One region of the Xylanibacillus composti genome, then DNA from elsewhere that is predicted to be linked to it. Evidence: predicted binding sites of a transcription regulator. Region 1 holds the regulator's gene; the other holds the start of a gene.
The links. The regulator CtsR, encoded in region 1, represses protease genes until heat stress. The targets are predictions, from matches to a motif close to ATGGTCAATAAAGGTCAAACA.
Positions count from the first base shown of each region.

Region 1 (15,504 bases):
GTGCTGTGCGGGGGCACCTCCTTCAGCACGACAGCGTTGGAGCCGATTCGCGCATAATCGCCTACCGTGAACGAGCCAAGCACCTTCGCACCTGATCCGACCACCACGTTGTTTCCAATAGTAGGGTGACGCTTCCCCTTCTCCTTCCCGGTGCCGCCAAGCGTTACCCCCTGGTACAGGACCACATCGTCGCCGATTTCGCATGTCTCGCCAATGACCACGCCCATTCCGTGATCGATGAAGAACCGTCTGCCGATGCGCGCCCCCGGGTGTATCTCGATCCCGGTAAAGAATCGACTGATTTGCGACACCAGTCTCGCAATCCCGAACCTCCGCTTGCGATAGAACCAATGCGCTACACGATGGGCCCATAGTGCATGCAAGCCCGAATACGTAAATAACACCTCCGGAATGCTCCGCGCCGCCGGATCGTTCTCGAATACGGTGCGGATGTCTTCACGCATGCCTTGCAACACGGCTTCTCCCTCCTTCTCCTCTTCCAGCTCCGCTTCTTTTATCTATTCTTCTCTATTGTTAAAAAACGCCCCGGCAGCCTAAGCTGCAGAGGCGTTGATACGCGGTTCCACTCTGCTTGAATCTGGAACTGCCGATGCGGCAGCTGACGATTCATCTCCTGCGGCCTGTAACGGGGCCAACCGGCATAACCTACGGGCTCAAGCATACACGAATGCAAGCGGCTTCGGCCATGCGGCTCCCAGGTGCACTTCGGCCTGTTCGGGGATAGGCGGCTTCCAGCCGGCATCTCATCCGTCCGCCCTCTCTGGCATCCCCGTTCGCAGCCCTACTTTCCTGTTCCGCGCCTTTTCTAGTTTTATCATAGCCCAATTCCGTACAGATGGCAATGCAGTTCTGCTCTAGCGGCGCAGCATGAACGAACGCCTGCCGCCGCGCTTTACCGCCATGCCGCCAGACGCTTGATCAGCTTCTCCTTGCCCAGCAAGTACAGCGAGCGGTTCAAGTCCGGTCCATGGGTTTGTCCGGTCAGCGCTGCGCGGATCGGCATAAACAACTGCTTGCCCTTGCAGCCTGTATCCTTCTGCACTTGCTTGATGGAAGCCTGTATTGCTTCGACTGTAAAGCACTCCAATTCCTCCAGCACTTCCCCGAAGCGCTTCAGCACAGCCGGCACCTGCTCCTCGGCGAGCACAGCCTTCGCTTCTTCCTCCAGCTCAAGCTCATCGTTGAAGAACAAGTCCGACAGCGGCACAATATCCGATGCCGCGACCATTTTCTCCTGCTGCAGCGCAACCAGCTCTTCTACCCAAGCCCGCTGTTCCTCGCTCAACGCCTCGGGAAGCCGACCTGCTTTCTGCAGATGCGGCAGCGCAAGCTCTACGACACGTGACAGCTCCGCCTTTTTCATATAATAGTTGTTCATCCAAGCCAGTTTGTTCGTATCGAATACAGCCGGACTTTTGGAAAGGCGGTTTTCATCGAAGATGGCTACGAATTGCTCGCGGTCGAAGATTTCCTCCTCGCCTTCCGGGGACCAGCCAAGCAGCGCGATAAAGTTGAACAGCGCCTCCGGCAAGTAGCCCAGATCATGATACTGCTCGATAAATTGAATGATCGACTCGTCCCGCTTGCTGAGCTTCTTCTTCTGTTCGTTGACGATCAACGTCATATGGCCGAACGTCGGAGGCGTCCAGCCGAGCGCTTCATAAATCATCATCTGTCGAGGCGTGTTGGAAATATGGTCGTCCCCTCTGAGCACATGGGAAATCTCCATCAAGCGATCGTCCACGACAACAGCGAAATTGTAAGTGGGAATACCGTCCTTCTTCACGATGACGAAGTCGCCGCTGGTTTCCGCTTCAAAGGAAACCTCGCCTTTGACCATATCTTGAAACGTGTAAACGCGTCCTTTCGGCACTTGGAACCGTACGCTCGGCACGCGCCCTTCTTCCACATAGGCTTGCTCCTGCTCCGGGGTCAGCGAACGGCATTTGCCGGAGTACATCGGGTTTTCTCCCCTCGCCATTTGCTCTTCGCGCTCGCGTTCCAACTCCTCTTCCGTACAGTAGCATTTATAAGCCTTTCCTTCTTCGAGCAGCTGCCGCCAATACTTCTCGTACAGCGCCAGCCTCTCTGTCTGGCGATAAGGACCATACTCCCCGCCGATGTCTACGCTCTCGTCCCAATCCATACCTAGCCACTTCAGGAACCGGAGCTGGTTTTGCTCGCCGCCTTCTACATTGCGTTTCGTATCGGTATCCTCTATGCGAATAATGAATGCGCCGCCCTTGCTGCGCGCAAACAAATAGTTGAACAAAGCCGTCCGGGCATTGCCGATATGCAAGTGACCGGTCGGGCTGGGCGCATATCGTACACGCACCGCGCCTGCTGCTTCTGCCATTACACGTCTACCTTCCTTCTCCATCAAATTATGGGCACATCATAGCATATTTTTTTGCAGACAGACAACGGCCTGGGCCGCTATTCCTTCCTCTCGGCCGACAAACCCGAGCCATTCGGTGGTCGTTGCCTTCACGTTGACGCAATCTATTTCCGCCTCCAGCGCATCTGCTATGATCTCGCGCATCTGCGGAATATGGGGTCCCATTTTCGGCTGCTGCGCAATGATGGTCGCATCCACATTGCCGAGCCGATAGCCCCGCTCCTTAGCCAACACCCATACCTGTTTCAGCAGCTTTAAGCTGTCAGCGTCTTTATAGGCCTTGTCCGTGTCAGGGAAATGCTTGCCGATATCCCCAAGCGCGAGCGCGCCGAGCACCGCATCGGTAATCGCATGCAGCAGCACGTCTGCATCTGAATGGCCGAGCAAGCCTTTCTCGTGGGGAATGGCGACGCCGCCGATGATGCAAGCGCGGCCCTCCGTCAATTGATGGACATCAAACCCTTGTCCGATCCGAATCATCCGTCTGTCTCCTTTCTTTGCCGGGCAGTTTCCGCCGCGCCATTTTCTTCGACACGAATTTCCGAGTCGCGCTCAGCGTAACGCCTGATATGCTCCTCAGCCCAATGCCAGTCATCAGGCGTAGTCAGCTTGATATTCGAATAGCTGCCTTCCACAATGTGGACCTGCTTGCCCGCACGCTCCATCAGCATCGCATCGTCCGTGCCGACAAATCCTTCACGTGCCGCATGCTCATGAGCCTCACGCAGCTCGACGGTGCGGAACGCCTGCGGTGTTTGTACCGCCCACAGCGTATCGCGATTCGGCGTATGCGTAATAACCCCCGCTTCGTCAGCGACTTTGATCGTATCCTTCACCCGAACAGCGAGTACTGCCGCCGCCTGCCTCTCCTGCGCAGCGGACAAGCAGCGTTCGATTTGCGCAGGCTCGATGAACGGTCGCGCTGCATCGTGCACCAGCACCCAATCACTATCCACCGCCTGCAGCCCGGCATAGACCGAATGCTGGCGCTCCTTGCCGCCGGCCACCACGATAATGGGTGTCTTCAAGCGGCAGCCCGCTGCCAACTTGCATACGCGCTCTCTGTCTTCCTCGCCGGTTACCACCACAATCCGCTCAAACCGCCCTGTTCGTTCGAATGCCTCCAGCGCATACACCAGCACCGGCTTTCCAGCCAGCGGTAAAAACTGCTTGCTCTCCGTAGTTCCCATTCGCTTGCCGCGGCCAGCCGCTACAATGATTGCCCCCGCTGTTTCCATGTTCGCCTGCTTTCCTTCCTTTGCCTTATGTACGAATCATCTTCCGCTATTATAGCATAAGCGTGCCAAAGCAAAAGCCCGGCCTCCTTGCCCGGGCACGCCAAAGAAGCCCGGTGCTTTCCAGCCCGGACTTCCTCATGCTTTGATTGCGTAAGAGTTACAGCGCCCTTTCAATCAGCTTCGGCTTGGCAAAAATCATTCTGCCGGCTGAGGTCTGAAGCACGCTTGTAACGAGCACCTCTATCGTGCTTCCGATATATTCGCGGCCGTTCTCGACAACGATCATCGTGCCGTCATCCAGATAGGCCACCCCTTGCCCATGTTCCTTGCCGTCCTTGATGACGCTGACGACAATTTCCTCCCCGGGCAGCACGACAGGCTTCACCGCATTGGCCAGATCGTTGATGTTAAGCACGGCTACACCTTGCAGCTCACATACTTTATTCAGATTGTAATCATTCGTGACGACCTTGCCCTGAAGCACCTTGGCCAGCTTGACCAGCTTGCTGTCCACCTCGGAAATTTCCTCAAAGTCCCCTTCATAGATGAGAACCCGCACATCTAGCTCTTTTTGGATTTTGTTGAGGATGTCCAGTCCCCGCCTGCCGCGATTGCGCTTGAGCAGATCGGATGAATCGGCGATATGCTGAAGCTCCTCCAGCACAAATTCAGGAATGACCAGCGTGCCTTCTACGAATCCCGTCTTGCAAATATCTGCGATGCGTCCATCAATAATGACACTTGTATCCAAAATTTTATGCTCCGGGATCCCCTTGTACTCGCCGTCCTTTCCCTTATTGATCCTCAGCCCTGCCATGAGCGCCGCCCATTCCTCCCGACGGCTATAGCCAATGCGCGCACCTACTGCGCAGCATCCGGAAAGCACCAAAGCGGACAAGACGGAACCCATGATCGGAAGAGGCATCAACAGCTGCATAACCAAAGCACCGGGCACCAGCCCGATGAGCGCCCCGATCGACAGGGCTAACAGCTCCGAGCCCGGCACATTCTCCAGCTTGATCTCCATGCGGTTCCATAGCGACAACAGAGCTTGTCCGCCCCAGATACCAATAATCAATAAGAGCACGGCACCAACTCCGGCCAGCCAATAGGCTCCGCCAGCCAAGCGTTCTGTCCATTCCGGCTGCATGCGGGACAATTGCCAACCGCCATAAGCGCCGATTGCCAAGCAACTTCCATGATATATGCGTTTCCACATGGGGCACATCCACCTCCTTGCAATCTTTTCCTTAACAGTATGACCAATTGGCCGGAAGATAATCTTGCTGCAGGAAAGTTTTGAAATCAGTTTGGGCTTCCGCTATAATGAACACATCAGGTTTTGTAATTTAACGGAACCCCAACCCGGTGAGGTGAGAAGATGAGCACGATTCAGTTAAGCGATTTTCAAAAACAAGTGTCCGAATTATTGCTCCGTCACCGCAGTCTCTTGGACGTCTTGTCCAAATACGATCAATCGAATGCTTCCGTCCATCGCTCTATCGTCAAGGCCATTACAGAATGCGGCTGCGTTGAGGTAAACGGCAAGAAACAACAGTTCGCGCCGGAAATGACGCTCGAAGAAGCCAAGAATACCTTGGAGACACATATGTCGGGCCAGCTGTGCGATACGTGCCTTGATGCAGTGAGCGCGGAATTCGGAAAAAATCTATTTTACATGTCCTCGTTGTGCAATTTGCTGAATATTAAGCTGGAAGATGTTATTGATCGCGAAATGAAGAAGTGTTCCACGCTGGGATTGTTCAATCTTTCTTGATGAATGACCTCCTTGGCAGGAACCGCAGAATCGGGCTGCTTGCGCTCTGGGCGCAGGCAGTTTTTTTTATGAGGGGGATGGGATTCATCCTATCGTGGAGCGCGGCAGCTAAATCGGGAGGAGTGGCTGTAACGGCCAACTAGCGGATTGTATGACAAGAAAGCGCATGCTTGAAAGGGCTTTTTAAATAGAGGGAATCAAGGGTCTTAACTTGCACGCATCCCCATTTGCCAAATCGTTAACGGGAAAAACCGGACTTATCGGGTCACTATCACTTTTGCCATGCATATTCCCCACATATTAAGACCATATACACCCGTTACATCGTCCATTTGCCGATTTTGTGTTGAGATAAGGACATGAATTTCCTTTATCGGCGTGCTCTGGCAACCACAAGCATTTGCGGCCACAACTGCTCATGCAGGAATTGCTTCCGCTCTACCTGTTTGTCCTCTAACAAAGAAAAAGCTGGCCCGAGTCTTTTTCAAGACTTTTGGGACAACTTCTTTGCTTATCCTTCGCTTTGCGCCGGCTGCTCCTCCTGGTATTGCGCAGCTTCGATCTGCCTGCGATGCCTGCGGGCCAGACGACGGACGATAACGTTAACGTTTTTTTTTAGACCATATAAGGCATATAGCACCAGAGGAATGAAAATAAGCTTGGACAGTTGACCCGGATATAGAATCGCCAGACCAACTGCAAGGATGACCAGCAAAGGCGCAATCCAAAGCATGGAGCGGGGGATCGCTACCTTCTTAAAGCTTGGGTACTTAATATTGCTGACCATCAGCAAGGACAGCAGCACGGTGCTCGCAATTAGGATGTAGGGCGAAAGAGACGCATGGAACAATGCCAGCGTGCAAAGCACTCCGCCCGCAGCCGGTATAGGCAATCCGACGAAGTATCCCGGCGTACTGGCCACCACGTTGAATCTTGCCAGACGCAAAGCCCCGCAAATCGGGAAGAGCGCCGTCACGATCCAGGCAGCCGCTTCATTCAGATCCTGGAAGGCAACTGAATACACGATAAAGGCCGGAGCCACTCCGAAGGAGATGACGTCAGACAAAGAATCCAATTCCTTGCCGAAATCGCTCTGTACATTCAACGCACGCGCAACCCGTCCATCCAAACCATCAGTGAGCATTGCTACAATTACCAGAATAGCGGCATAATCGGGCAGGCCATTGAACACAAAGATAATCGAGAGGATGCCCAAAAACAAGTTGGCGATCGTAAATAAATTAGGTAGCGATTTTGCAATCATGACGTTCCACCTCTGCGTTTACTATGCCCCAAAACCGACGACTTATCAACCATTGTATGATTGTATGCAAATTAGATATGTCTGTCAACAAAGACCTGCTCCTGGATGCGCTTTAGGCCTTCCTTGATGGCCCGGGCGCGGACTTCACCGATACCGTCAACTTCATCCAGCTCCTCTATTGTCGCCATCGTCACATGGGGCAAATATTCGAACCTTTCCACAATGTTGTGCACGATCACAGAAGGCAGTCGCGGAATCTTGTGAAGCATCCGGTAGCCTCTGGGGGAAATGGGCTCTTCTAATATCGTATTCGTATTGGCATAGCCCAGTGAACGAATAATGTTATGGTAATCCAGGATTTCTTCATTGCTGAGCCGTTTCAGGCTTTGACGCATCTCGCGTATCTTGTCGTCAGACGTCTCCCTGCCGTAATCGCGCAGGAGCAGGACAGCCTCCTCGTCGATACGCGCTACAAGCTCTTCGAGCTGCATACTTATTAATCGGCCTTCGGTGCCTAATTCATTAATATATTTTTTGATCTCGGTCCGGATGCGCAGCACCATCTCCACGCGCTGGATGACTGCCGCCACTTCTTGAAGGGTAACCAGCTCTTCAAATTCCGTTGCGCTCAAGTTCGTAAAGGCTTGATCGAGCACCGCTTTGTACTTCTCCAATGTTTGGATGGCTTGATTCGCCTTCGTCAGGATAACACCGATATCCTTCAGCGCATAGCGCAAATTCCCCTGATACAAGGTAATGACATTCCGCCTTTGCGAAATCGATACGACAAGCTTCCCCGTCTGCTTGGCAACGCGTTCCGCTGTCCGGTGCCGAATGCCCGTCTCAATCGAAGGGATGGAAGAGTCGGGGATGAGCTGAGTATTGGCATACAAGATGCGTTTGAGATCCTCGCTCAAAATGATCGCTCCATCCATCTTGGCCAGCTCGTACAAATAGTTCGGCGAAAAATCGCAATTGATCGAAAAGCCGCCGTCAACAATTTCCATCACCTCTGGACTGTAGCCAACAACGAGCAAACCGCCCGTCTTGGCACGCAGCACATTTTCCAATCCTTCGCGGAAATCCGTCCCCGGCGCAACCAGCTTCAGCAATTGATTCATCAGCTCTTGATTATCTTCTTCTTTCACCAATCCCATCACCCCCGTTTATCTCTGGCTGCCGCAACATGCGCAGCTGGGGAACCGCTGTCGCCGAGCGCTGCTTCCAATGCTTCGGCTACTGTGCGTACCCCTATTATCTCTATACCTGCAGGAGCTTTCCAACCCTTCATGCTGCGCTCCGGCATAATGACACGATGAAAACCCAGCTTCTTCGCCTCAGCGATGCGCTGCTCGGCTCGGGCAACGCCGCGCACTTCGCCGGTCAAGCCGATCTCCCCGAAGATCACATCGTATGGATTTGCCGGCTGATCCTTGAAGCTCGAAGCCACGCTGACCGCAACAGCCAGATCAACAGCCGGCTCATCCAGCTTCACGCCCCCCGCGACATTGACGTAAGCGTCCTGCGTTTGCAGGAACAAGCCTATTCGTTTCTCCAATACTGCCATAATCAGAGACAATCGGTTATAGTCTATGCCTGTTGCCATCCTTCTAGGCGAAGGAAAATTCGTCGGCGACACAAGCGCTTGCAGCTCGACCAGCACCGGTCTGGTGCCTTCCATGCTGGCAACAACCGTGGAGCCTGCAGCGCCAATCGGTCTTTCCGACAGGAAGACCTCCGACGGATTGGCGACCTCCTCCAAGCCGATTTCGCGCATTTCGAAGATGCCCATTTCATTCGTTGACCCAAAACGGTTCTTCACCGCCCGCAAAATCCGGTAAGCCTGGTGGCGGTCGCCTTCAAAGTACAGCACCGCATCCACCATATGTTCCAGCATTCGGGGTCCGGCAATCGTTCCTTCCTTGGTCACGTGGCCAACGAGAAAGGTTGCGATGCCTTTGCCCTTGGCAATTCGCATAAATTCCCCGGTACATTCCCGAACCTGCGAAACGCTTCCGGGCGCGGATGCCAAGTCTGGCTGATATACGGTTTGAATCGAATCAATAATCAGGAACTGCGGCGCTACTTCGTCCACCGCGTCGCGGATAAAATCCATATTCGTTTCGCAGAGCACATACAGCAAATCGCTCAGCACGCCAAGCCGATCGGCGCGCAATTTCGTCTGTCTGGCTGATTCCTCCCCCGAAATGTAAAGGACCTTTTGCCCTTTGGCAGCCAAGGAGTGTGAGAGCTGAAGCAGCAGCGTGGATTTGCCTATTCCAGGATCGCCGCCAACCAAAATGAGCGAACCCGGCACAATTCCGCCGCCCAGTACACGGTTCAGCTCAGCCATCTCGCTAAGCACACGCGGCTCGCGGGTGCTGTCAATCTGGGTGATCGATGCTGCCTTCTCCCTGCCGGAGACAAATCCGCCCCGTACCCCGGCCGTTTTGGGCTGGCGGGCTTCCCGTTCCTCCGCCATCGTATTCCAGCTGGAGCAGCCGGGGCATTTGCCCATCCATTTCGGCGATTCATATCCGCATTCCTGGCATATAAATTTCGATTTATCTTTAGCCATGGGGTCTCCTCTAGCTTCCGTAACATGTGTTTGACACTGCTTCTTTCAGTTTACCATTTTGTTCTACGGGTGAAAACCCTCGGAAGTCTGAGCTGAACGCGAAGAAGCTGTCCGGGATCTGCATGACCCGGACAGCTTCTCTATCCTAAGCTTATTTCGACTTGGTTTTGACCTTCTCTTTCTCTACGACGAGTTCATTGTCACGTTCGTCAATAAGGAGAGTGTCTCCCTTGGAAATATTGCCTCTCAGCAATTCTTCGGACAGACGGTCCTCAATATGCTTCTGAATCGCTCTGCGAAGCGGACGCGCGCCATAAGCTGGATCGTAGCCCTCTTTGGCAAGGAATGCCTTGGCGCTGTCGGTCAATGTGAAGTCGACCTCCTGCTCCTTCAAGCGCTTGCGAAGCTCCTCGGACATAAGTGTCACGATCTCCGCAATATGCTTCTCCTCAAGCGAATGGAAGACGATTGTCTCGTCAATCCGGTTCAGGAACTCCGGACGGAAGTTTTTCTTCAGCTCATCCATCACTTTGGACTTCATGTTGCTGTAGTCGCGGCCTGCGTCATCTCCGGCGGTGAAGCCCATTGTGGAATTGCGCTTGATCGCTTCCGCGCCTACATTGGATGTCATAATGATCAATGTATTGCGGAAATCGACTACGCGGCCCTTGGAGTCCGTCAGGCGCCCATCCTCCAGCACCTGGAGCAGGATGTTGAATACTTCCGGATGCGCCTTTTCGATCTCATCCAGCAGGACAACCGAGTATGGCTTGCGGCGCACCTTCTCTGTCAATTGACCGCCTTCCTCATAACCGACATATCCCGGAGGAGCGCCGACTAGGCGGGAGGTTGAATGCTTCTCCATATATTCGGACATATCAATGCGGATTACACTGTTTTCATCGCCGAACAGCGATTCCGCCAATGCGCGGGCCAATTCTGTCTTGCCGACGCCTGTCGGGCCAAGGAAGATGAAGGAGCCCATTGGCCGCTTCGGATCCTTCAAGCCGGCTCTTGCCCGGCGGATCGCCCGGCTAACCGCCTTCACTGCCTCATCCTGACCAATGACGCGGTCATGCAGAATGCCTTCCATCTTCAGCAGACGCTCGGTTTCTTCTTCAGCCAGCTTGCTCACCGGAATACCCGTCCAGCTGGCAACCACTTGCGCGATATCCTCCGGCGTCACTTCGGAATCGGTGCGTCCCTGCTTTTCCTTCCACTCATTTTTGGTCATTTCCAGCTCTTCGCGCAGCTTCTGCTCCGTATCCCGCAGAGAAGCGGCTTTCTCGAACTCCTGACTTTGCACCGCAGCGTCTTTCTCCTTGCGGATGTCCTCCAACCGGCTTTCCAGCTGCTTCAGATTCGGCGGAACGGTGTAAGAGTTCAGGCGAACCTTGGAACAAGCTTCATCGATCAGGTCAATGGCTTTATCCGGCAGGAACCGATCCGTAATGTACCGATCGGACAGCTTGACAGCCTGCTCTACTGCCTCATCGGTAATTTTCACGCGATGATGTGCTTCATAGCGATCGCGAAGGCCGTACAGGATCTGGACTGCTTCATCGGTGGACGGCTGATCTACCGTGATCGGCTGGAATCTGCGCTCCAATGCCGCATCCTTCTCGATGTACTTGCGATATTCATCCAAGGTTGTGGCGCCAATGCATTGCAGCTCGCCGCGAGCCAGGGAAGGCTTCAGAATGTTCGAAGCGTCGATCGCCCCTTCCGCGCCTCCGGCGCCGATCAAAGTATGAAGCTCGTCGATGAAAAGGATGATGTTCCCCGCTTGACGGATTTCGTCCATGATTTTTTTCAGACGGTCTTCAAATTCCCCGCGATATTTCGTTCCTGCCACAACGGAGCCCATATCGAGCGTCATGACTCGCTTGTCGCGCAACGTTTCCGGAATCTCATTGTTGACGATCTTCTGAGCCAGCCCTTCAGCAATTGCCGTCTTGCCGACACCCGGCTCACCGATCAGTACGGGGTTGTTCTTCGTTCTGCGGCTGAGCACCTGAATAACGCGCTCGATTTCCTTGGATCGGCCGATGACGGGATCGAGATTTCCTTCCTTGGCGTAAGCCGTCAAATCACGCGCCAGGCTGTCCAAGGTTGGCGTGCTCGCATTTGTCTGCGTACCGTGATGCGAAGACATCGTTTCATTGCTGCCGAGCAATTGCAGCACTTGCTGGCGCGCTTTGTTAAGACTGACGTCCAAATTGTTCAGGACGCGTGCCGCCACACCTTCGCCTTCACGAATTAAGCCAAGCAATATATGCTCCGTGCCTACGTAAGTATGTCCGAGCTTACGCGCTTCGTCCATCGACAGTTCAATCACTTTTTTGGCACGCGGTGTATAGGCGATATTGGTCGGCTGTTCCTGTCCCCGGCCGATTAAGGTCTCCACTTCATCTTGTATTTTCTCGAGGCCAAGTCCCAGGGCGATCAGCGCTTTCGCAGCAATGCCCTCGCCTTCCTTGATCAAGCCGAGCAATATATGCTCGGTTCCAATATTGTTATGACCTAAACGGACTGCTTCTTCCTGGGCCAATGCCAGGACTTTCTGCGCTCTTTCCGTAAATCTTCCGAACATCATGGGAATACACCTCCATTAAAATATTTTGATCCTGTATAGGTCTTACCAGTGTACACCAATTACGACGGACCGCGCCAGATGCGGCGGGATAGTATCCGGCAGATGCGCCGGACCAAGGTCCTTCAGTGGGCCGGATTCACGAACCTATGCTTCCCTGGGAGAGATACGCTGACGAATCATCTCCGCCCTCCGGATGTCTCGCTCATCAGGTGTCAGCTTGGCGCCGGCATATTGCTGAAGAAATCCGGGCTGCGTCATCACCATTAACTCGTTGAGAATATTGGCGGATGTCTCGCGGATCAATCCGAGGTCAATGCCAAGACGCACATCGCTCAAGCGTTGGGCCGCTTCCTTGGAATCTATAACTGTCGCATAGGATAAAATTCCGAAGGAACGGTATACCCGATCGGCTATCCGCGTTTTGGATTCCTGCATCAGTCGTTCACGAGCTGCCCGCTCATGTTCGATAATTTGCTTGACGACCTTGTACAAATTGTCGATGATTTCCTCCTCCGACTGTCCCAGCGTAATCTGGTTGGATATCTGAAACAGGTTGCCGACCGCCTCGCTGCCTTCGCCATAAATGCCACGAACGGCAAGACCTACCTGGGTAATGGCGGAGAGTATGCGGTTGATTTGCTGCGTCAGCACCAATGCGGGGAGATGAAGCATGACTGAAGCGCGTATCCCTGTTCCCACATTGGTCGGACAGCTAGTCATGAAGCCTCGCTGTTCATCGAATGCATAGTTCAGTCTGCTTTCGAACACATCGTCAATTCGATTTGCCAGTTCCCAAGCTTCTTTAATCTGAAAACCTGGATACAGGCATTGTATTCGCAGGTGGTCCTCCTCATTAATCATAATGCTTACCGCTTCGTTCTCGCTTAACAAGACAGCCCCGTTGCGTGATTCATTGGCCAAGTTCGGGCTGATTAGATGTTTTTCCACTAGCACTTTTTTCTCGAGCTCACTCATCTCGCTAAGCTTAAGCGCCTCGAAACGGCTGATGCTCTGCAGGCTGCCGTCCTCCAGCACCTGCATCGCTTTATTTAACACTACCTGAGACTGATCATTTGTTGCAAGCATAGGAAAAGGATGGTTGCGAATATTGCGGGCCAGCCGAATCCGGCTGCTGATGACAATGTCCGACTCTGGTCCGCGTCCTTTCATCCATTCACTCAACGCTTCTTCCATAAATTTGCGAAGCGACATTGCTGAGTTCCCTCCTCGCCTCTTCTATATAAGTCGCAGTCGTCCCGCAGCCCAACAGGGGATCGGGACTATTCCGCTGCTATTTTGCGCTCCAGTTCCCGAATTTTGTCTCGGAGCGATGCGGCTTCTTCGAAATTCTCCTCTTCAATGCGACGGTGCAGTTCACGCTTCAATTCCTCTATTTTCCGCTTATCCTTAATCATGCCGCCGGATCGCTTGGGAATTTTACCGCTGTGGACGGTATTGCCATGAATTCTTCTGAACATCGGGTCCAGCCGCTCATTGAAATATTTGTAGCAGTCACTGCACCCGAAGCGGCCAATCTTGCTAAACTGCGCGTACGTCAATCCGCACGTTTCGCAGCGCACGGACTGCGGTTTCGGGTTGAGCGGGTTGCCTGCGGTCGGTTCGAACTCCAGCAATCCTGACAACAAGTTATGAATGGAGAACCCGTTTGGTGTTCCCGGTATAAGCTCTCCCTTGTCCCTGGCGCATGACTCGCAAATATGAAATTCTGTTTTCTCCCCATTGACAATTTTGGTGAAGTGAAGCGTCGCCTGTCTTTTGCCGCATTCCTGACAGAGCATCCGTCCATCCCCTCCTTCAAGCATAGGTTAGACATTCAGTTAGCGGGCGTTGGTTACCTGTGTGCTTCCGCTAAGAATCCTTGCTGGCAGCCGATGTCCCGAGCAGTGCAATCAGCATAAACTTCAGCATGCGTGCTCTTATCTCATCGCGAAGCGGCAGCTTCACGGCAATCGCTTCCCGAGATACGGCAGCTTTCAACAGAGCCGCCTCACGAGCATTAATCAGCCTTGCTTCTGTCATCTGGTAAATCAAACCTTCCGCACTGGCCTGGTCGATCTGGCTCCCGATCGATTCCCGGATATGGGCCAGCAGCTCTCCCTGCCTGGGGAGCTGCAAACGCTGGATGCGTATATAACCGCCGCCGCCGCGCTTGCTTTCGACCAAGTATCCTTTTTCCAAAGTAAACCGAGTGCTGATGACGTAATTGATTTGGGAAGGCACACATTGAAAACGATCCGCCAGTTCATTGCGCTGAATTTCAATGCTTTGCCCTGGACTCTGCTGCAGAATTTGCTTCAAATATTGTTCAATAATATCAGAAGTGTTTCGCATCAAAAGCCCCCTCCAGCCATTAAACCATGGTCTAAGTTTCAATAGTCAATTGACTTTGACTTTCTTTGACCTTAATTTCATTATACTCATAATTGATTCATTTGCCAAGTACTCTCTCCATTATTATGGACATAAATCTGCGTTAAGAAACCAATAACGCATATAGGACAGGGGATATCAATGACAACCAAATTCCCGTAAGTCCCATTGCCAGGCTGCTGTAGGCGCCCTGCAATTCCGAATCCTTAAGTACCTTAGCCGTGCCGATGCCATGCGCCGCAGTGCCCGTCGCCAATCCGATAGCCATATCCGAGCGAATCCCCAATCGCTGGAGAAAGGTCGTGCTGACCATGCTCCCCAGCAGGCCCGTCAAAACTGTGAAAACCGCCGTCAATTCAGCAATTCCGCCTTGTCGGGTTGAAATAGCAACAGAGATCGGCGTAGTTGCGATGCGCGGCAGCGCGGACAAGATCACTGCTTCCGATCCGCCCAGTCCCCGCAGCAGCAAAACGGTCGCCCCAACTCCCGTCAAAGATCCGGCAAGCACCGCGATAACAATAGGCAAGCTGTTCGCACGGATCAGCTTCCAATGCTTGTAGAGCGGCACCGCCAATGCCACCGTTGCCGGTCCAAGCAGGAACTTAATCCATTCGCCGCCGACAGCATAATGCTCGTAGGGAACTTGAAACATAATCAACAGCAGAATGATGCCTGCTGAACAGAGCAACAACGGATGAACTCGGGGAAATTTCCGATTTGCCCACAAGGAGAGTGCATACATGATGATCGTCAACGCCATACCGAAAATCGGCAATTGGCTGAATGGTTCATTGCCCATGCTGCTCTTCTCCTTTCTTGTCTTGGCTGAATCGTTCCGCAGCTGCACCTGCTGCAGCAATAGCAGCAAGCGTCCCCAATATAAGCATGAGACTAATTGGCAGCCATTCCTTCATCAGAAAGGGGTAAAACACCATCGTTCCAACAACAATCGGCGCAAAAAACAACATCATATGAGAAAGCAAAAATTGCGCAGCTCCCTCCACCCACTCCAGCTTCAACCACTTGAGATGCAGTGCCGCCAACATTCCGAGCAGCCCCAACACATTGCCGGGCAGAGGCAAATCGAACAACCGGACAATTCCCTCCCCCGCACACCAAAATGCCAACAACCACGCAAAGCCTGCCATCTTTGTATCCCCCATTGTTCTGTCTGCACTAGCTTGTCCTTCTGTTGTACCATACCCTCAACGAATGGGAAAGAGTATGTTTGCTTGCCATTA
Region 1 covers NZ_BOVK01000045.1:21,400-36,903, forward strand. The annotation lists gene cysE (serine O-acetyltransferase) at 1-464, opposite strand, end outside; gene gltX (glutamate--tRNA ligase) at 914-2,377, opposite strand; gene ispF (2-C-methyl-D-erythritol 2,4-cyclodiphosphate synthase) at 2,417-2,899, opposite strand; gene ispD (2-C-methyl-D-erythritol 4-phosphate cytidylyltransferase) at 2,896-3,657, opposite strand; gene XYCOK13_RS15660 (PIN/TRAM domain-containing protein) at 3,815-4,876, opposite strand; gene XYCOK13_RS15665 (nucleoside triphosphate pyrophosphohydrolase family protein) at 5,039-5,434, shown strand; gene pssA (CDP-diacylglycerol--serine O-phosphatidyltransferase) at 5,946-6,698, opposite strand; gene disA (DNA integrity scanning diadenylate cyclase DisA) at 6,770-7,846, opposite strand; gene radA (DNA repair protein RadA) at 7,855-9,276, opposite strand; gene clpC (ATP-dependent protease ATP-binding subunit ClpC) at 9,428-11,872, opposite strand; gene mcsB (protein-arginine kinase McsB) at 12,017-13,084, opposite strand; gene mcsA (protein-arginine kinase activator protein McsA) at 13,153-13,671, opposite strand; gene XYCOK13_RS15700 (CtsR family transcriptional regulator) at 13,742-14,224, opposite strand; gene XYCOK13_RS15705 (LrgB family protein) at 14,367-15,062, opposite strand; gene XYCOK13_RS15710 (CidA/LrgA family protein) at 15,052-15,411, opposite strand.

Region 2 (15,504 bases), on a different contig from region 1:
TTGATTTTTTTCAGTCTTACAGACCTTTGCTTGCGATGTAGGAAGCGAGATCCACAACGCGGTTGGAGTAACCCCACTCATTGTCGTACCAGGAAACAACCTTCACCATGTTGTCGCCTACAACCATTGTGGACAGGGCGTCAATCGTGGAGGAAGCCGGATCGCCATTGTAGTCGCTCGAAACAAGCGGCTCCTCGGAATAGTTCATGATGCCCTTCAGCGCGCCTTCGGAAGCTTCTTTCAGCGCAGCATTGACTTGATCTACAGTTACGTTCTGGCTCAGTTCTACAACGAGGTCCGTTACGGATACGTTCGGTGTAGGAACACGCATAGCCATACCGTTCAGCTTGCCCTTCAGTTCAGGCAACACGAGAGAAACAGCTTTCGCTGCGCCTGTTGTGGAAGGAATGATGTTCTCTGCAGCAGCACGCGCGCGGCGAGCGTCCTTATGAGGCACGTCCAGAACGGACTGGTCATTCGTGTAAGAGTGAACTGTAGTCATCATGCCCTTTACGATGCCGAACTTGTCATTCAATACTTTCGCGAATGGCGCCAAGCAGTTCGTTGTACAAGACGCGTTGGAGATGACCGTATGGCTTGCCGGATCGTACTTGTCTTCGTTTACACCCATAACGATCGTGATATCTTCGTTCGTTGCCGGAGCGGAGATAATAACCTTCTTCGCGCCGCCTTTCAGATGCGCTTCCGCCTTTTCCTTCGCAGTAAAGATACCTGTGGATTCTACTACGATCTCAGCGCCAGCCTCACCCCAAGGCAGGTTTCCAGGATCGCGCTCGGCGAATACTTTCACCAGCTTGCCATTTACCTGCAGACCGCCTTCTGCAACTTCTACCGTTGCGTCAAGTCTGCCGTGAGTCGTGTCGTATTTGAGCAAGTGAGCAAGCATCTTCACGTCTGTCAGATCGTTAACCGCCACCACTTCTACTTCCGGATTGTTCAGAGCAGCACGGAACACGTTGCGTCCGATACGTCCAAATCCATTAATGCCAATTTTAACCATGTTAATGTCCTCCTTAAAAAAATTATGTTTGCGTTTATCTCAAAACGGTGCATAAGCTCCGTTATGAAAACATTAAGATAAGTAATGCAGAATTTGCTCTGCTGCGGCCTCGTCCGTAACCAGTATATCCTCATGGCCGAATCGCAAGACAGCCGCTATCGCTTCGCCCTTGCTCTTGCCGCCGGCCACGCCGATGACCAGCTCCGTCTTGTAGATGTCCTCCAATCGGAGACCGACGGTTGGAATGTTGTGGACTACATGCCCTTTATGATCGAAGTAATAGCCGAATGCTTCGGCCAGCGCCCCTTCCCGGGCCAGGCTTTCCTTCATGGCGGAATCCACATTGCGCCGCGTCGCCATCACCATAGCGTCTCCGATGCCGTGCACCACGATGCGGGCCTTGCGGATTATCGCAATCAGCTCGCGGATATTCGGCTCCTGTATCAAAGATTGGTACGCGTCCTCGCTCAGATGGTCAGGCACATGCAGCAGCCGGTATTGGCCGCCGGTTCGCTTCGCCATCGTTGAGGCAATGGAATTCGCCTGCAGCTCGACATTCTCGCCAAGCCCGCCGCGCGCCGGCAAAAACCACGTGCCGCGAAACGCCGACGAAGCCGTTAAGCATTCAGCGATTTCCGCCATCGTCGAACCGCCTGCTACCGCAATCACATCCTGCGGCTGGACAACCTCGCGCAGCGCCGCAGCACCCGCTCGTCCCAGCTCCTTCTTCGCCAAGATCGACTCGTCCGAGTCTCCAGGGACTATGATCACTTGCTTCAATCCGAAATGACAGCGAATCCGCTCAGCCAGATCAGTCAGGCCGAACAGCTGGCGAATATACGGCTCCAGTCCCTCTAGCAGCTCCTCGCCCGCTGCTGTAATATGCATGCCGGTGCTGTTCGTATCGAGCAGCCCCTGCTGCTTGAGGATATCGACCTCGCTGCGCAGCACCCGCTCCGTCATATGTACGGACTGGGCTAATGTCCTTCTTCCTATGCTGCCGCTAAGCTTGATATGATGGAGAATCGTATACCGCTTCTTCATGACGTCCATCAGCTCGGGAAGAAGCTGCTTCTGCAATTCCAGCAAACTGCTCAAATTTCTCCCACCCCAATCCGAACATGGCGCCATGAGATTTATCGGGGAGCTCGCGTCACTGCTGGACATTATATGTCCCAGACCAACATTTTTCGTCCCACCCTCGACAATCTTTATTCTATTGGATTTATTGCCAAATTGCAAGCGACAGAATGCCCCTTGCTTTTTTCCCCGAGATCGCCTATAATTAGTTTCGCTGTCTCCTCTACGAACTAGTATGCGCTCGTGGTCCAATGGATATGACGCAGGCCTCCGGAGCCTGAGATCGAGGTTCGATCCCTCGCGAGCGCGTTTCTCTACATGTTGCCGCCACAATGAAGGTGCACTGGTAGTCCGGTAGAACGACTGCATTTTTTTTGATTCTAGTTTGACCTTTCTTGACCTTTGGTATTGAAATCAGGTATAATAAAATACGTAAAGGCTTTTGAATATACAGGAACAGGTAAAGGAGGAAAGCCTCATGAGTTTTGTGCCTTATGTCGTCGAACAAACCAACCGCGGAGAGCGTTCCTATGACATTTACTCCCGGTTGCTCAAGGATCGGATCATTCTGCTCGGCACACCTGTCAACGATCAGGTGGCCAATGCGATTATTGCGCAAATGCTGTTTCTGACTGCGGATGATCCCGAGAAAGACATTCACTTGTACATCAACAGCCCCGGCGGATCGATCACGGCCGGTATGGCGATTTTTGACACGATGCAGTTCATTAAGCCGGACGTCTCCACGATTTGTGTGGGCATGGCCGCTTCCATGGGGGCCTTCCTGCTCGCAGCCGGCGCCAAGGGCAAGCGCTTTGCCCTGCCGAACAGCGAGGTTATGATCCACCAGCCGCTCGGCGGCGCAGAGGGCCAGGCTTCGGACATCGAGATCCGCGCGAAGCGCATCCTGAAGATGCGCGACAAGCTGAATCAGATCCTGTCTGAACGTACCGGCCAGCCGCTGGAGCGCATCGAGAAGGACACGGATCGCGATTACTTCATGAGCGCTGCCGAAGCAGCCGATTATGGACTGATCGACAAGGTCATCACGAAAACAAGCGAAGCGTAAGCCGGCACGTCTGCTGAGCACGCTAAGACTGCGCGATAAGGCTGCCCATCGGCACCTCATGTCTGGCGGATTGAACGGAGAGAATCGAACGATTCTCCCGGAAGCCGCGATATGGGCCAGGGGCGGCCTTTTTGCTTTGGAAGGCCTGACTGCTTTCACCGCTTTCTTACTTGCCGCTCGCCGTTGCCCACCACATCGCCTTAACACCACACACCGTCGCCCAATCCCTTCATGCCGTCCGTCTGCACCTCCTCCTATTGATGCTTTGCCCCACCACATTCGCCTGAGCATCTCGAACCGTCGCCGCCGTCCCCTTATATCTTCCGCTGTCCCCCTCTATCAATTGCCTCCTCCTCATGCCATTTTGCCCGAGCACCACACACCGACTCCACATCCCTTCTGACCCTCCGTCTGCACCGCCTGATATCGACACTCCGCTCGCACCCTCCGCCTGCACATCTACTCTACGTTGAAAGGTTGCTTCTCCCCGCCTTTCCTGCAAACTGCCGCAAGTAGAACCAAGTGTCGAAATAGCGGAATAAATTGGTCTTCAAACAGCAGGATCGGATGGATCGTATGAATGAAGACCAAAATTTGGACCTATCCCCGTTCGCATACCCGAATGAAACAAATCCCCATGCGGATACGACCAAAAAATTCCGCTAATCATCGGCCAAAATGAGTTATACGGCGCCATAAGAACAGTAATTCCCGTTATCCGTGCACCACCCCCCATGAAACCTGACTTCAAGGAATCTAGCGCCAGCTCCCACCGACACCCACCAGCCCCGCCGCCCATACTCCGAATAAAAAAACATGGTCAATAGTGGGAGAACCGTTTTTTTTGACGGGGTCATTGCCTCTAAAGCCGCCACGTTCTCCCGGCTATCTCCATCGTAATACGCCCATAAAAATAAGGCCAACCAGAACCTGGTTGACCTTATAATGCGAAACCCGGCTCCCTGCTGACACATTCGATCAGCAAGGATACCGGATTTTTTTGACATAAGGAGAACAGGGAATATAATGCCCTGTCTTTACTCCTTCCGCAGCGGGTACATAACGAGACTGATCGGGAAAGCAGACCCCGCCGGCGGGATAAATTCCACTTCAAGCGAGCGTTCCTCGCCAGTTGTGCGGTGCAGCAGAAGCACACCGTCATAGGCGGTCAGCGTGCCGCTTTGCGGCGCAAGCACCATTTTGCCGTTAATCTTGAAGACGCCCTTGAACAAGCCGCCTCTTGCCACGATGCCCAGCGCCATTTCGCCCGGGTTGTCGATGTGCACCTTGTAAGTGACGCCATAGTTGCCTTTGTTCGTGACCGACTCGCCCCGGAACACATCATAGCCCTGCACGTAAGGATCGGTCGTGCCATCGGCAATCAGCATATGGTGAGGCTCCCGCATGGTCGCCGCGTTAACCCGTTTGATGACATCCGATTGCACGAAGGTGCCGCGCACATGTCCGTTGTAAGGCAGTTCTCGTCCTCGCTGCACAACTTCATTCAAGCCGTCTGAGCGATGAGAGGCCACGACACTCACCTGAAGCCGACCATCCGTCTCGACATCATAAATCATATTGATACCCTGATAAGGATACATCGTCGGCATTTGCATAAATAACCGAGTCTCCCCAGGAGGGACAGTCACCGTCTTGTTGAACGGGTCTCGCAACAGGAAATCAACCGCAGCCTGATAGCCAATCAAATGCGCATACAGGTTCGGATATACCTCGCCTTTGTTCGTCGCTCTCAGCGTAACCGGATCACGGCCGGGATTAGTCAGCATGACAGCGACCGTGATCGGCTCATCCGTACCGTTCAGGTGATGCGCATAAATGCGCGCTTTGCCCTGGATCGTGTCGCGATACAGGACGCCTTCCTCCGTAATCGTCTCCGGGCTGTCGCTGACCAGCAGCTTGCGATCTTCTACCGGGAGAGTCTCCCCGTCAACACGAGGCATCCGACTCACATAACTGCGGAGCGCTCCGCTCATCGGAACGATCGAACCGATTTTTCCGTAATAGAATGGATATTCTTCCTCCGTTAAGTAAGGAATATCGTCTATTTTCAGCTTGCGGGTGTAAGGGGGACTCACATTCCCTTGGGAATCGGTCACCCGCAGGGTAACTTCATATTCACCGGGCCGGAAATAGGCGGCCTGCTTGCCTGACCATTCATACTTGACGAGTCCGTCGCCGTCAGCATCATAGCTGAGATCCACGGTTTCGACAGGCTCTCCCAATCGGTAGCTGGGCTTGGTGAACGCGAACTTGGCAGTAGGCAGGGAATTGCCAGTTTGCGTATTGTAGATGGAACCCGGCAAACGCAGAAAGGTCACTTCTATCTTGCGGATATTGCTGTCATAGCTGTACTGAGCACCGATCAAATCACAAATCCAGGACATCTGCACCAGCAGCGTGCCTTCCTTGATTGCGGCCACCGAATCCCATGGCAGAAACGCGCCGTTCAAGTAAGCAGTCCCGGCCTTCTGATCCAGCAAAACCGTACTTCCGCCGGGAAGCTGCATCTCAATTGTTTGCGTAGCTTCATGCCAGATGACCGGAAACCCGAAGGAATCGCCCAGAAACTTGGCGGGCAGGAAAGTCCGGCCATCAATCGAGGTAGCAGGATATGCCAGATCAACCGGCTCTCCATTCAACAACGCCTGCTTGCTGTCCAGATATAGGGCAACCTGTACCGTAGTGCCCCCCACGCTATTATTAGGCGATCCTGCTGCCGCGGCCGGCAATATGCCAAGCGCACTCATCATCAGAACGGCTGCCAGTACAGCCGCTATATTCCTCTTCCAACTCCAGCTCATTCATGCTATCCCCTTTTTTCGCGTATAGTGCTTTGTTTTATTCTCCCTATTTATTCTCGTCAGACACACGAAAGCTTAAAACGAATATTGTACCGTAACAGTCGTGCTGATCGTAAGCTGACCAGCTGAAATCGGGGTAGACACCGCTTGCTCCGTCGTCAGCTCCACCATCTTCCGCGCAGGGAACAGCCCGTTGTCAGGCATGCTCACTTGCCCTTGCGAAACGTGAAGCACCTGCTGAACGGTGCGATTCTCGGTCTTGGCGATTGCCTCGGCCTTCGCACGCGCATTCGCCATCGCCTTAGCCAGCACGTCGATTTCATATTGTTCGGATTTCTCTGTGCCGAAGCGTATGCCGTTAATCTGGTTGACCCCGGCCCGGGAAGCCGCGTCGAGCAGCGGACCAATCGTTTCCAGATCCCGATAAGATACTTGAATCGCGTGCGTCACCGCATAACCGGTCACTTTAGGCCCCTGCTTGTCTGAATAGTCGAATTCCGGATTGACGTGGAAACCCGTAGTCTGCACATCTTTGGGATCAAGCTTGTACGTTTCGAACAGAACCTTCTCAAGCTCCTGGAAGGCTTCGGCATTCTCCGATTGCGCGGCCTGCGCGGTCGCGGCGCGGGTTTGGATACCTAGCTGCACATACGCGATATCCGGCGCAATCTCCATGGAGCCTTGGCCAGTGACGGTAATCGTACGCTCTGTCCCGACTCCTCCATCTGCAGCTGCTGCCGGTCGTGATTTCAACCATTCGCCCCCTTGCATGAAAGGGGAAGCCGCCAGCAAACAAGCCGCTACAGCAACAGCAAGCCCAGCTTTCCTCCATGCTGTCATTTTTCCTGCTCACTCTCCTGTCTAGTGAAATAATTGAATTACACAATTAGACGCCCACTACTAGCAAAAGTTGCACGAAATCCGCCCCATAAAATCGCCTAGTCAATCAGCCCGCTTCCCTCCAGCGTGACCTGCACGTCCGCACGAATGCCTGCATCGGGATAAGCGGCCTTCCAGTCCTCCCACTCCTGTTCGTCCGCATGCATGGCCCGGTAACGCAAGCCGAACCCTACAGGATCCATACCCTGCTGCTGCGCTTCCTTCAGAATGCGCTCCAGCTGCTCGCTGAACGTGCGGTTGATCCGATCCTGAAGCCGCCGCCAGAGACAGCAGGCCGGGCATATGGCCTACATGCGTCACAGCCTCGCGAATGGCGTCCCAGGACAAATATGTGTTCGTGACACCCTTGAACATAATGAACATAATGATAGGAAAGTTCAGAACAATGATGATCTCGAGCGCTCCTGCTTCCCTTCAGGCAGCGGCTTCTCCTTGGTGAACAGCTTCAAGTACGGCTGTCCGTAGGAGCGAAGGTTGCACATATAGTAAAGCAAGCCGATAAACCCGATCATGACGCCCAACAGCCCAAACAAAAAAGTGGCCATCAGGATCAACCCATACTTCACCACCCGAATAGCGGAACTCATTTCATTTAACGGGATGATGAAATCAGGTTCGAATCCAGGCTCTCGGTTAACGTATCCTTTGGCCCCAGAACCGTCTTTTCTACCTTGGCTTCCCCGACAGGAGAAGCCTCCTTCTTCCGCAGCTCGCAGGCGAACACCTGGCCGTCCAGACAGCAAATCACTTGCCCGCTGAGCATCGCTTGCGCCGCCTGTTGAACGTCCCGATCCTGCAGCGGTCGGCCAAGCGCCGCCAAGTACTGGGCATAGATTGCCTTGTTTTCGTAATACGGCTTGACGAGTCGCTCCGGAATGAGCTTGCTGTCCACAATAGACTCCAGATAGGCAAGCATAAGCTCGCTGTTGTCCTGCTTCACGGATTGGCTCCGGTAATCGGCCATGCCGCCGAACTGCTCCTGCAATACCCGCCAAACCGCTGGCTCTTTCTGGCCTGATTGCTCTCGCTTCATGACACTTTCCTCCGACACTGGAAGTCCTTTCTATCGTGTGCGAAAACCCGAGTCTTTAAACGAAAACATTTGTCGCCTGCCGAATCACACGCAAACTGATCTCCAGCATGGACCCATCCCGGAAGTGGACAAAGGGCTTTGCTGGAAAGGGCGTATGAATGCCAACCTGCGCGAATATATATGAGCGATAGGGAGTTTCTGGATCGGAGGGCACAAGCTCATGCAAATTCATGTGATTCAACCAGGACAGTCATTGTGGGGCATTGCGCAGGCATACGGAACAACGGTCGAGGAGATCGTGCGCGCCAACGCATTGCCCAATGCTGGCCAGCTAGTAGTTGGCCAAGCATTGGTCATACCGATTAACGGCCAATATTATTGGGTGCAGCCAGGGGATAGCCTGTACACAATCGCCGCGCGTTTCGGGCTGTCAGTGCAGCGCCTGGCGAGCGTGAACCAACTGAACCTGAATATGCCGCTGCAGGTGGGGGTGCGTCTGTATATCCCCCCTCAGCCGAAGGTTCCAACAGAAGCGAACGCATATATCGAGCCGCGGGGTGAAAGTGTTTCTCCGGAGCTGCTTCAGGCTGCACAAGAAGCCGCGCCATATCTCACTTATCTGGCTCCGTTCAGCTTCCAGATACAGCGGGATGGCACGCTCGATCCCCCGCCGCTGGAGTCCTTGCCGGCAGTTGCCGAGCAGCATGGCGTGACGTTAATGATGGTCGTCACCAACCTGGAAAACGAGCAGTTCAGCGATGAGCTGGGCCGCATTATCCTGAACGACGAAGCGGTCCAGACCCGGCTGCTGGACAATATTCTGGACGCGGCCGCGCGTTACGGATTTCGCGATATTCACTTTGACCTCGAATTTTTGCGTCCGGCTGACCGTGAAGCATATAACCGCTTCTTGCGCAGGGCAGCTGCGCGAATTCACGAACAAGGCTATCTGATTTCGACCGCCTTGGCGCCGAAAACCAGCGCAACGCAGGCGGGCGCCTGGTACGAGGCTCATGACTACCGCGCTCATGGCGAAATCGTAGACTTCGTCGTCATCATGACTTATGAGTGGGGGTACAGCGGCGGACCGCCAATGCCGGTATCGCCGATCGGACCCGTTCGGCAGGTGCTGGAGTACGCCCTTACCGAAATGCCGGGCTCCAAGATCATGATGGGCCAGAACCTGTACGGCTACGATTGGACCTTGCCCTTTGTTCCCGGCGGCGAATATGCCAGAGCGCTGAGTCCGCAGGCTGCCATAGCGCTGGCCGCCCGCGAGAATGCCGCCATCCAATATGACTGGCAGGCGCAGGCGCCGCATTTCGATTACGTGGATGACGAGGGGGCAAGCCACAAGGTCTGGTTCGAGGATGCCCGCTCCATTCAGGCCAAATTCAATCTCATGAAGGAGCTGGGCTTGCGGGGGATCAGCTACTGGAAGCTCGGCCTGCCGTTCCCGCAAAACTGGCTGCTGCTGGACAGCAATTTCACCATCGTCAAAAACCCGGCGGGATAACGCCGGGCCTCCTCGTCGGCAGCCTGCCAGATTGCCGCTTACCGGATCGCAAAGGTCTGAGCATGACAAAGAAACCGAATCCTCCGCGCGGTCCTGCCGGAACAGGACGTCCGCCGCGGCACAAGGTGCTTTCGGCGCTCTGCCGCGGATTGGCGAAGGATTCGGTTTCTTACGGAAGACTGCCGCCACCCGTTGCATGGCAGTCTTCCCTCCACAAGGGAGTCAAATTAAGAAGTGGAACAGCTCCGGGTTCTTGTTCAGCTCCAAATACTGAATCCCTTCGCGCTCCATCCGGGCCAACAGCGGCTCGTAGTCCTCCCTGGCGCGCAGCTCGATGCCTACAAGCGCCGGCCCGTTCTCCTTGCTCGTCTTCTTCGTATACTCGAAGCGCGTGATGTCATCGCCTGGCCCAAGCACCTTGTCGAGAAATTCCCGCAAAGCCCCGCTGCGCTGCGGGAAGTTAATAATAAAGTAATGCTGCAGGCCTTCATAAATCAGCGAGCGATCCTTGATTTCCTGCATGCGGCTAATGTCATTGTTGCCCCCGCTAATGAGGCATACTACATTTTTGCCGCGGATTTCCTCCTGCAAGAAGTCCAGCGCAGCCACAGGAAGGGCTCCGGCCGGCTCGACGACAATGGCATTCAGATTGTACATATCCAGGATCGCCGTGCACACCTTGCCCTCAGGCACTGTCAAGACATCGTCCAGCACCTCGCGGCAGATATCCAACGTTCGCTCGCCCACCTGCTTGACTGCAGCTCCGTCTACGAACTTGTCGATGGACTCCAGCACAACACGCTCCCCCGAGTCCAGAGAACGCCGCATAGCCGGCGCTCCTTCCGGCTCCACGCCAATAATGCGGGTATGCGGGCTAATCCGCTTCACATACGAGCCGACACCCGCCGCCAAGCCGCCGCCGCCTACAGCCAGAATCAGCACATCGAGCGGCTCCTTCATCTGATTCAGAATTTCCAGTCCTACCGTTCCTTGCCCGATAATGGTCCGCTCGTCATCGAACGGGTGGATGAACACCTTGCCCTGCTGCTCGGCATAAGACGTCGCTTCCCGGTACGAATCGTCGAACGTATCGCCCACAAGCTGCACCTCAACTGCTTCCCCGCCGAAGAAGCGTACCTGATTCACCTTTTGGCGCGGCGTTGTCGCCGGCATGAAGATCGTGCCCTTCACGTCCATATCCTTGCAAGCATAAGCCACGCCCTGTGCATGATTGCCAGCACTGGCGCACACCACCCCGTTGGCCAGCTCCTTCTCTGTCAGCGTCTGCATAAAGTGATAGGCGCCGCGAATCTTGAAGGACCGCACCACCTGCAAATCCTCCCGCTTCAGGAACATCTGGCAGCCATACTTTTGCGACAACCCTTCGTTGCGCAGCAGCGGCGTCCGATCTACCGCCTTCTGCAGCAGGCGGTCCGCCTGCAGAATGTCTTCAACCTGAATCAATGCCAACTTCACCCGCTCCTTACCGACATAGCATCCCGAGCGCACACCCCCGCGTCGTTTCCGGCCGTCCGGGAAGCGCCCTTCCTCCGCCATGCTGTTTCTGTCTAGTGTATCCGTTTCATGGAATATGGAGCCACTATAGAGGGTAAGCCGGCTTTTGTCAACCTTCCGCCTGCTCTGTCCCGGTGAAAGCTTCGAAGCCGCGCGCCAAGCACGGCGGCACATGCAGAGCGCTCGCTAACGGATCATCCGCAGCTGCTTATGCCTTCTCCTCGCACAGTTCCCTGAAATTGCAGCCTGCGCATACCGCTCGGCTCGGGCGGCTCGCGAAAGCCTCCTTCGGCTTCGGCGCATTGCGCTCCGGATCGGCGAGACAAGCCTTCATAGCGGCCATGCTGCGGCTCATCGCCTCACGCACCCGTTCCATGTCCGCCTGGTCGGCGTAGACGGTCTTCGTCTCGCCGGTGAGCAGATATTCCACGCGCAGCTCCAGCTGCTCGGGCGGTATGCCTGCTTGCTCTCCGAGATAGATGGCATACAGGATTAGCTGCTCCTCATTCTTCTCATCCTCCATGCCCGTCTTCCAGTCCACCATGATCCACGGACGCTCGCGGGAGCGATCCTCCAACAGGGCGTCCATCTTCACATATACCGGCGTTCCCTCCACCTCGAACGTTCGCAGCTGCTCTACCTCCGCAATGCGCATCGACGGGCTTGCCGTTAGCTCCCGCCACGTCAGACTGCGAAGCAGGCCATCGACACAGACGCGCAGGCGGCGCTTGATTTTCTCCACCCGATCTTGAGGCAGCTCCCCTATGTAGTACATCTCATGCAGCATGGTGCTCTTCTTCGGCGCCCGCTTCCAGCGAGGCACATCCCGCGAATCGAGAAATGCCTGATTCAGCCGACGCCGCAAGCGCTCCACCAGCTCGTCTGCCGCCGCGTCGCCGGCTTGCTCCTCCCATCTCTGGAGCAGATGCTCTGCTATCTGATGCAGCTCATCCCCCATCACCAAGTACAGGTTAGCCAGCTGCTTCAGCCGATAGGCAGCTTGCGCCTCTTCCGACGCTTCGCGCTGCCATCCATTGTGGGAGGCATAATAATGATAGTAATATTTGCGTGGACATTCCCGAAACAGCTGATCCCTCGACTGTGACCAGGACCATTCCGGAAACGGCCGAACCACGAAAGCCATTTTGCATCGCTCCTGTCGTATCCTTGCTATCCGGATACTTCGCTGCGTCTTCATTTTCACCACTAACGGCTCGGATGAAGGAACATCTCCTGGCGCATACCCATCGGGCGTCCTCATTCGGAGCAGGAGGACTTCCAGGTGCGCTGCTGGATATATTGCTTTCCCCACTCGTCCAGTTGGTTTAATATGGATTTCAGCGACATTCCAAACTCACTCATTTCATAGACGACTTTGGGCGGCACTTGATTGTAAACTGTTCGAATGATGATGCCGGCCTCCTCCAACTCTCGAAGCTGCTGCGTTAACATTTTTTGTGTAATATCAGGAATATTCCTTTTTAATTCGCTCGTTCGTTTGGGGCCGGTCCCACAGTTCAAATGACATAAGATCAGCAACTTCCATTTGCCTCCTATGACCTCCAGCGTCGCTTCGGCAGGAATGTTAAAAGTCCTTATATTTTGCATTTCCATGGAATAACCCCCTTACTTATACTTTCAATAGGTACTTTTCGGTGCCTTTCTCACTTTAAAGTTCCTATAGTACAAAAAAGTACGTTCTTCCCATTAATTATGTCTTATCAGATAATTTTATCGTACCTCGCTTGAGGTGAAAAGTAAAAAGAATGGAAGGTGACGACTATGAGAGTCTTGACCGTTGTTTCACACCCTAGGGTGCAATCCTTAACCTTTTCTGTTGCAGAAAGATTCACACAGGGACTCGCCGATGGCGGACATGAGTCGGAAGTGCTGGATCTGCATCGCAGCGGGTTTAATCCGGTATTGTGGGAGGCGGATGAACCCGAATCATCTTCTGCTCGCAAGATCTACTCGCCCGAGGTGGAGGCGGAGATCGGACGTATGATGAAACACGATGCTCTCGTCTATATTTTCCCGGTATGGTGGCACAGTTTCCCAGCCATGCTAAAAGGATATATTGACCGTGTGTGGAACAACGGATTCGCGTACGGCGCGAACAAACTGCCTCATAAAAAAGTACTGTGGATTGGATTGGCTTCGGCTCCGAAAGTACATTATGAGAAGTACAAGTACGACAAGATGATGAGCCATCACCTAAACATCGGAATTGCCGGATTCTGCGGTATCTCGAACAGCAAGGTTGAAATATTGTATGACACTTTGGATTCCAATCCGGAAACTTTCGAAAAACTTCTGGCGCAAGCGTATCATCTCGGACTATACTACGACCATGATATAAAGTCGATAGCTCAATAATTCACTTTTCGTGAAGCCATTCGAACATGGCTTCATTTTTATTACATACTTTAGCCGGCTAAGTGCGTGAAACGCGCGAAACAAACTCGTCTCCGCCTCACCCGCTTCCCGTGGCTCGTCGCACGCAGGCAGAAGCCCTGATCGCAGCTGTAAATGAAAAATACCTGCCCCGCGCATGCAAGCTGCAGGCGGTGCGCTTCCTTGGCGCCTCCTGCACGAGATCACTTGCATGACGGAACAGGCTTCCATCAAGACTTGCCTATTCATTTACGATTTGCTTGCCCCGGGAACTACTGCCCTGCCTTCGGATCGAACGAGCTCTTGAGCGAGACGATTCGATTGAAGACAAGCTGCTCGTCGGCGGTCATTTTCGGATCAACATTGAAATAGCCATGGCGGAAAAATTGGAATTTATCCTGCGCCCTCGCTGATTTCATATTCGGCTCGACGAAGCCCTGCAGCACTTGCAAGGAATTCGGGTTAAGCTGCTTGAGGAAATCATCCCCGGTCTCCTCCGCGTCCGGCTGCTCTTCCGTTTCCTCCGCCAGCAGCGGCTCGAACAGCCGGAAGCTGGCAGGAACCGCATGGGAAGCCTCCACCCAGTGCAGCGTCCCCTTCACCTTGCGGCCGGCAAACCCGGTCCCGCTCTTCGTTTCCGGATCATAGGTGCAGCGCAGCTCTACCACTTGACCGTCTGCGTCCTTGATGACTTCCTCACATTTAATGAAGTACGCATGCTTCAGACGCACCTCATTGCCGGGGAACAGCCGGAAGTACTTCTTCGGCGGGTCTTCCATGAAATCATCCTGTTCGATGTAGATTTCACGGGAGAACGGAATTTGACGGACGCCCATCTCGGGCACCTCCGGATTCACTTCCGCTTCCAGCCACTCGACCTGCCCTTCGGGATAGTTCGTAATGACAACCTTCAACGGCTGCAGCACCGCCATCGTCCGGGGCGCCTTCAGCTTCAGATCCTCGCGGATAAAATGATCCAGCATCCGGTCATCCACCAGGCTGTTGCTGCGCGCCACGCCGATCTCGCGGGCGAATGCGCGGATCGCTTCCGGCGTATATCCCTTGCGGCGCAAGCCCGAGATAGTTGGCATCCGCGGATCGTCCCACCCATCGACGATCCCCTCGTCGACGAACCGCTTCAGCTTGCGCTTGCTCATGACCGTATTCGTCATGTTGAGCCGGGCAAATTCATACTGCCTCGGACGGCTTGGCATCTCGCATTGCTCCACCACCCAGTCGTACAGCGGCCGGTGATCCTCAAATTCCAGCGTACACAGCGAGTGCGTCACGCCTTCTATTGCATCGCTAAGCGGATGCGCAAAGTCGTACATCGGATAGATGCACCAGCGGTCGCCTGTATTGTGATGCTCAGCATGGGAGATGCGATACAGGACCGGGTCGCGCATATTCAAATTCGGGGAAGCCATATCGATCTTGGCCCGCAGCACCTTGGAGCCGTTCGGGAACTCCCCGTTCTTCATTCGTTCAAACAAATCCGCATTTTCCTCGACCGAGCGATTCCGGTAAGGACTCTCTTGCCCGGGCTCCGTCAAGGTTCCGCGCGACGCGCGGATCTCATCCGGACTCAAATCGCAGACATAGGCCTTGCCCTTGCGGATCAACAATTGTGCCCGCTCATACAGCTCGTCGAAATAGTTGGAGGCATAATGCAGCTCGTCCCAGTCAAATCCGAGCCAGCGCACATCCTCCTTGATCGACTCCACATATTCCGTATCTTCCTTCAACGGATTCGTGTCATCAAAGCGCAAATTTGTCCGTCCGCCATACTCATCCGCCAATTCGAAGTTCAGGCAGATCGATTTCGCATGCCCGATATGCAAATAGCCGTTCGGCTCGGGCGGAAATCTCGTGATTACTTTATCGACGACGCCTTTCTTCAAGTCTTCGGATACGATGGTCTTGATAAAATTTGATGAAGTCGCATTCGTATTCGCTTCCACTGCTCTCAACCTTTCGCCCATAAAAATTCGCTATTGTTCTATCATACACCATATGCACCTTGATTATAAAGCGCCAGCGCCCAATTCCGATCGGCTGCAAGGGTAGGCAAGGAAAATGCGGACCGCTGTGGAGGATGCCACGAACAGCCGGGGATGGGCGGCAAGGTTAGTGTGTGTACCTGACAATAGCCGA
Region 2 covers NZ_BOVK01000022.1:42,419-57,922, reverse strand. The annotation lists gene gap (type I glyceraldehyde-3-phosphate dehydrogenase) at 17-1,021, opposite strand; gene XYCOK13_RS09020 (sugar-binding transcriptional regulator) at 1,094-2,119, opposite strand; tRNA gene XYCOK13_RS09015 (tRNA-Arg) at 2,339-2,410, shown strand; gene clpP (ATP-dependent Clp endopeptidase proteolytic subunit ClpP) at 2,550-3,170, shown strand; gene XYCOK13_RS09005 (stalk domain-containing protein) at 4,208-5,992, opposite strand; gene XYCOK13_RS09000 (SIMPL domain-containing protein) at 6,068-6,832, opposite strand; gene XYCOK13_RS08995 (Ger(x)C family spore germination C-terminal domain-containing protein) at 6,931-7,176, opposite strand; gene XYCOK13_RS08990 (spore germination protein) at 7,270-7,479, opposite strand; gene XYCOK13_RS08985 (spore germination protein) at 7,485-7,925, opposite strand; gene XYCOK13_RS08980 (glycoside hydrolase family 18 protein) at 8,146-9,441, shown strand; gene ilvA (threonine ammonia-lyase IlvA) at 9,664-10,911, opposite strand; gene XYCOK13_RS08970 (PD-(D/E)XK nuclease family protein) at 11,165-12,100, opposite strand; gene XYCOK13_RS08965 (winged helix-turn-helix transcriptional regulator) at 12,214-12,570, opposite strand; gene XYCOK13_RS08960 (NAD(P)H oxidoreductase) at 12,739-13,332, shown strand; gene XYCOK13_RS08955 (glutamine--tRNA ligase/YqeY domain fusion protein) at 13,623-15,311, opposite strand.
Region 2: clpP (ATP-dependent Clp endopeptidase proteolytic subunit ClpP) is a predicted target of CtsR. The motif match lies at 2,484-2,504, and genes of this name have one in related genera.